2 regions of the Sinorhizobium numidicum genome follow, and region 2 is predicted to be linked to the other one. Evidence: riboswitches for the same ligand, from Rfam matches in the RefSeq annotation. Region 2 holds a riboswitch; the other holds the start of a gene.
What was found. Region 2 has a riboswitch for S-adenosylmethionine ahead of metA (homoserine O-acetyltransferase MetA). Riboswitches for the same ligand answer to the same signal wherever they lie in the genome.
Positions count from the first base shown of each region.

Region 1: linked by a shared signal. The riboswitch ahead of PYH37_RS13645 (O-succinylhomoserine sulfhydrylase) and the one ahead of metA (homoserine O-acetyltransferase MetA) in region 2 are both predicted to bind S-adenosylmethionine.

Region 1 covers NZ_CP120368.1:531,852-536,616, forward strand. The annotation lists gene PYH37_RS13640 (CDP-alcohol phosphatidyltransferase family protein) at 1-507, shown strand, start outside; gene PYH37_RS13645 (O-succinylhomoserine sulfhydrylase) at 557-1,741, opposite strand; SAM riboswitch at 1,786-1,864, opposite strand; gene PYH37_RS13650 (2'-deoxycytidine 5'-triphosphate deaminase) at 1,940-3,037, shown strand; tRNA gene PYH37_RS13655 (tRNA-Gly) at 3,088-3,162, shown strand; gene PYH37_RS13660 (transporter substrate-binding domain-containing protein) at 3,299-4,156, shown strand; gene PYH37_RS13665 (sterol desaturase family protein) at 4,378-4,765, opposite strand, start outside.
Region 2 covers NZ_CP120368.1:3,564,982-3,569,746, forward strand. The annotation lists gene PYH37_RS28310 (hypothetical protein) at 1-139, shown strand, start outside; gene leuD (3-isopropylmalate dehydratase small subunit) at 241-846, shown strand; gene PYH37_RS28320 (RidA family protein) at 853-1,233, shown strand; SAM riboswitch at 1,424-1,501, shown strand; gene metA (homoserine O-acetyltransferase MetA) at 1,561-2,487, shown strand; gene PYH37_RS28330 (aldose epimerase family protein) at 2,724-3,740, shown strand; gene PYH37_RS28335 (DoxX family protein) at 3,854-4,270, opposite strand; tRNA gene PYH37_RS28340 (tRNA-Gly) at 4,472-4,546, opposite strand.

The DNA of each region.
Region 1 (4,765 bases), 740 kb from region 2:
TGCCTCGGCCTTGCGGCAGCCTTTCTCATTTCCTGGCAATACTATCTTGCGGGCGCCGTCCTGATCCTCGTCAGCCGCCTGTGCGACGGCCTCGATGGAGCGGTCGCGCGCGCGAGCCGCAAGACCGACTTCGGCGGTTTCCTCGACATCGTCCTTGACTTCGTCTTCTATGGCGCCATTCCGTTCGCCTTTATCATCGCTGATCCCGGCGCCAACGGCCTTGCCGGCGGACTGCTGCTCTTTTCGTTCTATGTCAACGGCTCGAGCTTCCTCGCCTATGCCATTATGGCCGAGAAGCGGGCAATGACGAGCGAGGTGCGCGGCGCGAAGTCGCTCTACTTCACGACGGGGCTTGCGGAGGCGACCGAAACCATTGCCTTCTTTCTAGCCTCCTGTCTCTTTCCCGGCTGGTTCCCGATGCTGGCGGTGATTTTCGCCTTCCTCTGCCTTTATACGGCTCTGTCGCGGGTCGTTCTCGCGGGCCAGACCTTTCGCGACCGGCACTGAAAAACCGCCCGCGCTCGCACGGGCGGTTCATTGTTTGCGATGCGGCCGATCAGCCTTTTACGGTCCTCAAGGCCCGCGCAAAATCCTCGACTAGATCTTCGCTGTCCTCGATGCCGGCCGAGAACCGTACAGTTCCGGCGGAAATGCCGAGCTCGGCGCGCGCTTCGTCGGAGAGATTCTTGTGGGTCGTCGTCGCCGGATGCGTGATGAGGCTTTTGGAGTCGCCGAGATTGTTGGAGATGCGAATGATCTCCAGCGCGTTCTGAAGGGCGAAGGCTGCCTCCTTGCCGCCCTTGAGCTCGAAGGCGACCAGCGTCGAGCCGCCGCTCATCTGCTTGGCGATGATATCCGCCTGCGGATGGTCCTTGCGGCCGGGATAGATGACACGGGCGACCTGCGGCTGCTCAGCGAGGAAGTCGGCGATGCGGCGGGCGTTCTCGGTCTGCTGCTTTACGCGGAGCGGCAGCGTCTCGATGCCCTTGAGCAGCGTCCAGGCGTTGAAGGGCGACATGGCCGGACCCGTGTGCCGGAAATAATCATGCAGGTTTTCGTCGATCCATTCCTTGTCGGAAAGCACGACGCCGCCGAGGCAGCGGCCTTGGCCGTCGATGTGCTTGGTGGCGGAATAGACGACGACGTGGGCGCCGAGTTCCAGCGGCTTCTGAAAAAGGGGAGTGGCGAAGACATTATCGACCACAAGCTTGGCGCCGACTTGGTCGGCGAGCTTGGCCACGCCGGCGATGTCGATCACCTCGAGCGTCGGGTTGGTCGGGCTTTCGAGGAAGAAGACCTTGGTATTGGGCTGAACGGCCTTTTCCCAATTTTCCAGATCGCGGCCGTCGACCAGCGTGCATTCGACGCCGTATTTGGGCGCTAGCGTTTCCACGACCCAGCGGCAGGAGCCGAAGAGGGCGCGGGCGGCAACGATGTGATCCCCTGCTTTCACCTGGCACAGAACGGCGGCCGAGACCGCCGCCATGCCGGAGGCCGTGGCGCGCGCATCTTCTGCCCCTTCGAGCATGCACATGCGCTTCTCGAACATGTCGTTCGTCGGGCTGCCGTAGCGCGCATAGATGAAGCCCTCGGTCTCGCCCTTGAAGCGCGCTTCCGCCGCTTCCGAGGTTTCGTAAACAAAACCCTGCGTCAGGAAGATCGCCTCGGAAGTCTCTCCGTATTGGGAGCGGGTCGTTCCGCCGTGGACGAGTTGGGTAGCCGGGCGCCAGTTCTTGCTCATGAGACGGTCACTTTCAAAAACAAAAAAACCGGCCGCGAAACGACCGGTTTGAGACCCCGGCCTTTTTAGCTACTTGTTTAACGTGGCTGCAAGCCGACCGGCCAAATCACCACGGGATAAAGCTCCAATACTGCCTGCGCGTGCTTGCGTCAATTCCCGGAGTTTGGTTTTGTCTGGCAACTGAAAATGAGGATCGGAATGGGTCGCAACACAGGGATTTTGGCCGACCGCGCAATTGCCGCACTGTTCGCCACGGGACGTTTGAAAAGCGAAGGGCCGCTGGATGACGATCAGATCCAGCCGGCGAGCCTCGACCTTCGTCTCGGCGCCAAGGCGTTTCGCGTCCGGGCGAGTTTCATGCCGGGCCCCGCGCATCTCGTCGCCGACAAGCTCGACCGGCTGAAACTGCACGTCATCGATCTTCGCGAAGGTGCCGTGCTCGAAACCGGCTGCGTCTACATCGTGCCGCTGATGGAGAGCCTCCAACTGCCGGAGGACATGTCCGCTTCGGCCAACCCGAAGAGCTCGACCGGTCGCCTCGACATCTTCACGCGCGTCATCACCGACAGGGCGCAGGAGTTCGACAAGATTCCGGCCGGCTACAGCGGCCCGCTCTATCTGGAGATCAGCCCGCGCACCTTCCCGATCGTCGTCCGCCGAGGCTCGCGGCTCTCTCAGATACGTTTCCGCGTCGGCCATGCGCTTCTTTCCGAGCAGGAGCTGCTGGCGCTCCACGAAAGCGATGTGCTCGTCGCCAGCGAACGGCCCAATGTCTCCGGCGGTGGCATCGCGCTTTCGATCGATCTCAAGGGAACCGGTCCGGATGGGCTGATCGGTTATCGCGGCAAGCATCACACATCGGTGGTCGATGTCGACAAGAAAGCGCAGCACGCGGTCTTCGACTTCTGGGAACCGCTCTATAGCCGCGGCCGGAACGATCTGATCCTCGATCCCGACGAATTCTATATTCTCGTTTCGCGGGAGGCGGTTCATGTTCCGCCGCTTTATGCTGCCGAGATGACCCCGTTTGATCCGCTGGTGGGGGAGTTCCGCGTCCACTATGCCGGGTTCTTCGATCCGGGCTTCGGCCACGCATCGGCCGGCGGCAGCGGCAGCCGCGCCGTGCTCGAGGTGCGAAGCCACGAAGTGCCGTTCATTCTCGAGCACGGCCAGATCGTCGGCCGTTTGGTTTACGAACACATGATGGAACGGCCGGACGGGCTCTACGGCCTCGACCTCGGCTCGAACTATCAGGCGCAGGGCCTCAAGCTTTCGAAGCATTTTCGCGCTGAGTGAGCATGAGCGCTTGACAGATCGCCGCCGTTGAGGAAATTTCCGCTTCTGTTGCGGGTGTAGTTCAGTGGTAGAACGCCAGCTTCCCAAGCTTGATGTCGTCGGTTCGATCCCGATCACCCGCTCCATTTTTCCGGCCCCACTCCACAGCAAGGAAGATGCGGACTCAACAACGGCACTGTAGCCAGTCAGCCCTCATGCCGATAATCTCCCAAAACGCCGAATCCGCGACGTTCCTGCCGCGGGCGCTTTGACCGGATCATGATGACGCGCGCCAGCAATATCCTTCTCAAGATTTGCGGAATACTCGCACTCTGCGCCTCGCTCGGCGGTGGATCTGCGAGTGCCGAGCCGAAAGATCTGCCTTTGCTTTTTGACGCCCGCGAGCGCATCCCCCAGCCTGATCTAACCGGTCTCGCGCGGCTTCGCTTTCTGACCACGGTCGATTTTCCCCCGTTCAACTTCATCGACCAGTCGGGAAAGCTTTCGGGTTTCCATGTCGACTTAGCCCGCGAGATATGCCGGGAGTTGGAGATCGAAGCCAAGTGCCAGATCCAGGCCGTGACCTACCCGGAGCTCATGCCGGCGCTCGAACAGGGCCAAGGCGAGGCGGTCGCCGCTGGCATAGCGGTAACGCCGGAGCTCAGGCAGCGCTTCGGCTTTTCCCGAACCTTCATGCAATTGCCTGCTCGCTTTGTCGTAAACGTCAAAGGTGCAGCGGGGGTAGCGAAGCCGGCGGACCTCGCCGGCAAGCCAATTGGCATTGTCTCCGGCACGACGCATGAGGCGATGTTGAAGGCCTTTTTTCCCGAGTTCGAAACCAGGCCCTTTCCCGACCGCGCTGCCATGCTGTCCGCCTTGCGCGAGGGCGCCGTCACGGCAGCCTTTTCCGATGGCATGCAGCTGTCCTTCTGGGTCTCCGGCAGCCTCGCCGGGGGATGCTGCGCCTTGCTGGAGGGCGCCTATTTTTCGCAGCACTTTCTCGGCGAAGGCCTGACGATCATGAACCGGAAGGCGGAGCCCGCTTTGACTCAGGCGATCGACCATGCCCTGCTGGCGCTCTCGCGCAGCGGCAAGCTCGAGGAGATCTATCTGCGTTACTTTCCGAACGGCATTTATTGAGTGAGCGAGCGGTTGCACCCGCGTCCGCCCTGCTGCCGTGACCCCCGCGGGGGGAGAACGGTCTCGTTGCAGCCGCCAGTTCATTTATCCTGGAGTATGCAACCACAATTTCCCTTCTCCGTCTGCACGGGCGGAGAGAAAGGAAAGTTGTGGCACCGTCTCGTCCCCTCTCGCCGCAATCGGGAGAGGATCAGGGTGAGGGGCTGTTGTCTCATCTCATATTAGCCGCGGTGGAACGGCAACATGAGCGACCAGACGAGCTTTGTCGGTTCGCTGCGTCCATAGGCTCTTAGTCCCGTCTCGATCGCGTCGTCGCCGCGGGCCGGTTGAGGCACATAGGTGGAGAACAGCCGATCCCAGATCGCGAGATTGAAGCCATAGTTCGAATCCGTCTCGGCTTTCTCGACGGAGTGGTGGATGCGATGCATGTCCGGCGTGACGATGAACTGCCGCAATATTCTGTCGACGCGGGGGGGCAGCCGCAGATTGGCGTGATTGAACATTGCACCGGCATTGAGAACGATCTCAAACAGCAGCACTGATAGGGGCGGCGCGCCCAGCGCCAGGATGAACGCGCTTTTCCAAAACATCGAAAACAGAATTTCGAGC
Region 2 (4,765 bases):
CGTCGTTGCCATCGGCAGCGCCATCGCGGCAAGGTTCAATGCGAAGCCGGTGCATGCGCGCGCTCGCCCGAATTCGGCCGAAGCCAAACGCGAGATACGGATCTGGAACGACGGGCGCGGTACGATCATCGATCTGTGATCGACCTCAGCACGGCCGCACACGCAGATTTTCCTTCATTTCGGCGCAAAACTGCTCTAAACGCTGTCCCAACATTTCCGCTGAAATCGAAGGCCAAAGTCATGGAAAAGTTCGTCAAGCTCACCGGCGTCGCTGCACCCCTGCCCGTCGTCAATATCGACACGGACATGATCATTCCGAAGGATTACCTGAAGACGATCAAGCGCACCGGCCTTGGCAAGGGGCTTTTCGCCGAAGCCCGCTACAACGAGGACGGCTCGCCGAACCCGGATTTCGTTCTCAACAAGCCGGCCTATCAGAACGCCAAGATTCTTGTCGCCGGCGACAATTTCGGCTGCGGCTCTTCGCGCGAACATGCGCCTTGGGCGCTCCTCGATTTCGGCATCCGCTGCGTCATTTCGACTTCGTTCGCCGACATCTTCTACAACAACTGTTTCAAGAACGGCATCCTGCCGATCGTGGTCAGCCAGGCTGACCTCGACAAGCTGATGGACGACGCCAACCGCGGTTCCAACGCCGTGCTGTCGATCGACCTCGAAGCGCAGGAAATCACCGGTCCGGACGGCGGTTCGATCACGTTCGAGATCGACGCCTTCAAGCGCCATTGCCTGCTGAACGGCCTCGACGACATCGGTCTGACGCTGGAGAAGGCAAGCGCCATCGACAGCTTCGAGAAGCAAAACGCCGCATCGCGCCCCTGGGCTTGAGCGCCGATGGCGCGTAAGCTCATCTCTTCTGGCTCCCCTTTCGAGAAGACGGCAGGCTATTCGCGTGCCGTCGTTCAGGGCGACTGGTGCTTTGTCTCCGGTACGACCGGCTATGATTACGCCACCATGGTTATGCCGGAAACGGTCGAGGAACAGGCACGCAACTGCCTGAAGACGATCGAAGGCGCCCTGAGGCAAGCGGGATTCTCGCTTTCAGACGTGGTGCGCAACCACTATTATGTCACCGATGCCGGCTTCGCCGATCGGGTCTTTCCGATCTTCGGCGAAGCCTTCGGAAACATCCGCCCGGCCGCGACGATGATCGTCTGCGATCTGATCCGCCCGGAAATGCTGATCGAAATCGAGGTCACGGCGTTTCGCGGCTAGATCACGATGATTTAGGTCGAATCGAAACCGGGGAGAAGGTCGCGGCAGCGGAATGAGGAGCCGCGCGGGGAACAAACATCGGCTGGTTGGTAAACGATAGCCAGCTAATGACCTGGCTGGCCTCTGATGGCGCCGCACGCCCGAGGCCGTGAATCCTTTTTCGTTGACCGCGCGGCATTGATCGCGCTATCAAACGATCCGTGGTGATTTGGCCGGCCGGCTTGCAGCCACGTTAAAGAAATCGCTAAAGGGCCGAGGAAAAACGGATTTCCGAGGACCGGTCGCGATCATCTCGCCGCCGGTTTTTTTTATTATCGAGTGGACCCCATGCCCATCAAGATACCCGATACACTGCCCGCCTTCGAGACCCTCGTGCATGAAGGCGTGCGGGTGATGACCGAGACCATGGCGATCCGCCAGGATATTCGTCCGCTTCAGATCGGGCTTCTCAATCTCATGCCGAACAAGGTCAAGACCGAGATCCAGATGGCCCGGCTGATCGGCGCCTCGCCGCTGCAGGTCGAATTGTCGCTGGTGCGCATCGGCGGGCACCGCGCTAAGAACACGCCCGAGGATCATCTCCTCGCCTTTTACCAGACCTGGGAAGAGGTGAAAGCCCGCAAGTTCGACGGCTTCATCATCACCGGTGCGCCGGTGGAGACGCTCGAATACGAGGACGTCACCTATTGGGACGAGCTGAAGCGCATCTTCGATTGGACGGCGAGGAACGTCCATTCGACGCTGAACGTCTGCTGGGGTGCGATGGCGGCGATTTACCATTTCCATGGCATTCCAAAATATCCGCTGAAGGAAAAGGCGTTCGGCGTCTACCGTCACCAGAACCTAAAACCCTCGTCGGTCTATCTGAACGGCTTTTCGGATGATTTTGCCGTCCCGGTCTCGCGCTGGACCGAGGTGCGCCGCGCCGATATCGAACATGTGCCGGATCTCGAAATCCTGATGGACTCGAAGGAGATGGGCGTCTGTCTCGTGCACGAAAGAAAGGGAAATCGCCTCTACATGTTCAATCATGTGGAGTACGATTCGACTTCGTTGTCGGACGAATATTTCCGGGATGTGGATGCGGGCGTGCCGATCAAGCTGCCGCACGATTACTTCCCTCATAACGACTCGAGCCTGCCGCCGCAGAACCGCTGGCGCAGCCACGCGCATCTCCTCTTCGGCAACTGGATCAACGAGATGTACCAGACGACGCCTTACGAGCTGGAGAAGATCGGCACCGGAGACCGTTAGACGCAACAATGTTCATCCCTTTTTCCTCGAACAGAGGGCAGCGACGAAGAAATCGTCCCGTTGAATTCACCTGCGGCGCGGCCTTTCGGACGCGCTAGCGCCGCCGCAGAAAAGTATGACTTTCCGGTTGCCGCACCGCTGGAAATGACGCAGGTTGCCGCCGGTTCCAGGAGTTGAGTTGCGGGATGCGGACGAAGCTGCGCATGTTTCCATGATCCCGCGAGAGGGGAGACAAGATGAGCACGGACACGGAAATCTTTGGGCGCCTGCCTTCCGGTGAGCAGGTCCATCGCATCACGCTTAGGGGCAGCGGATTGACGGCGAAGGTGATCACCTGGGGCTCGGTGATCCAGGACCTCAGACTTGAAGGCCACGCGCCGCCACTCGTGCTCGGTTTCGAGGATTTCGACAGTTATCCCGTCCACTCCCCCTACTTCGGCGCCACACCCGGCCGCAACGCCAACCGCATCGGCGGCGGACGCTTCACGCTCGACGGCAAGGCCCATCAGCTCGACCTGAACGAAAAGGGCGTGACGCATCTCCACGGCGGCAGCGATAACATCGCCAAGCGCAACTGGACGATCATCGATCGGGCGGACGACAGCGTCACGCTTCGGATCACTGACCCCGAAGGACGCGCCGGCTATCCCGGCAATTGCACGATCACCTGCACCTACACGCTGAAGCCCGGCGACGTGCTGAGCGTGATCTACGAATCGCAGACCGACGCGCCGACGCTCGCCAATGTCTGTCAGCACAGCTATTTCAATCTCGACGGCGGAGATGACGCGCGCGGCCACGATATCATGATTGCGGCCGACCATTACCTTCCGACGGACGAGCGGCTGATCCCGACCGGCGAAATCCGCGCCGTTGCCGGCACCGCCTTCGATCTCCGCGAAATCACGTCAATGCGGCGGCAGGTGGAAGGGGAGAAAATCGCCTATGATCACAATTTCTGCCTCTCGCCGGAACGGACGCGGAAACGATCCGTGGCGCTGGTGCGCAGCATCAATTCCGGGGTGTCGATGGAGGTGCTGACGACAGAACCCGGCATTCAGCTCTACACCGGCAGCAAACTGGACGTGCCGGTGCCGGGCCTCGACGGCCGTTACTACGCCCCCTTCGCCGGCTTCTGCCTCGAAACCCAGATCTGGCCCGACGCCATCAACCACGTCGGCTTCCCAACGGCCGTGCTGCGCCCAGGCGAAACACTGCGGCAGGAAACAGATTACATCTTCATGAAGAGCTGACCGAGCGCGATTGCACGCCGACAGGGGCGCTTCTTCAGCGCGGGTGAGAAAGACTGTGCGCGGTTTCTCGCAGCGTCCCGCGCTGAATCGATCAACGTGCTATGCGGCGGCTCTCATTGCTGAGCGGTGCGCTTTGCGCCAAGCGCGTTATCGATGCTCCAGGCGCCCGGCCCCGTGAACACGAGGAGCAGGAACACGAAGCAGTAAAGAATGGCTGCGTCTCCACCGTTCAAAGCCGGGAAGAAGCTTTGCGGTGCATGGACCATCCAATAGGCCACCGCCATCTCGCCAGCCAGAAGGAAAGCCACGGGACGGGTGAACAGTCCGAGCAGGATCAGGAGACCGCCGACAAATTCCATGATGCCGCCGATCCCCGACACGGAGAAGAGCGCCGGCAGCCCGCCCTCAGGCGGGGCTGGGAAGCCGAACAGCTTTTGCGTGCCATGTTCCATGAAGATCAATGCCGTCACGATCCGAAGCACAGCAACGGCGAAATGACTGTAGCGGTCGAGGAATTCCATCTGTCGCATGATGACGTTCCTGTGGTTTGGGTCGAGTTATGATGATCGCCGCGGCGCCGTGCGCTCTTTCAAATGTACAAAGGTCTTCGAATTGCTACGTATTTTTTATCCTTAAATCAGGTCCGATTTAAGGAAACATGCAGAAAGCCCCGACGAGACGTACACGCTCGGGCACTGCGAAGAATGAGAACCAGCCTGTTTAGGAGAAACTGGAGCGGGTGAGGCGATTCGAACGCCCGACCCCAACCTTGGCAAGGTTGTGCTCTACCCCTGAGCTACACCCGCTCATCGACCGCGGCCCGGGGGTAGTCGGTGGACCGTGGATGTCGTCTTGCGGCGACGGGCGCTATATGGCCTAGGCGTTTTTCAAATGCAACAGGGAAATGGCGGGAAGGCGAAGAAATTTTTCAGGCTTCCGGTAAAACCCCGGAAACGCCGCGTTTTCCGCTCTCTGCCGCCGCGTCTAAGATTGCAGAGGCTGCTTCTTCTCCTTAAAGCAGGGCG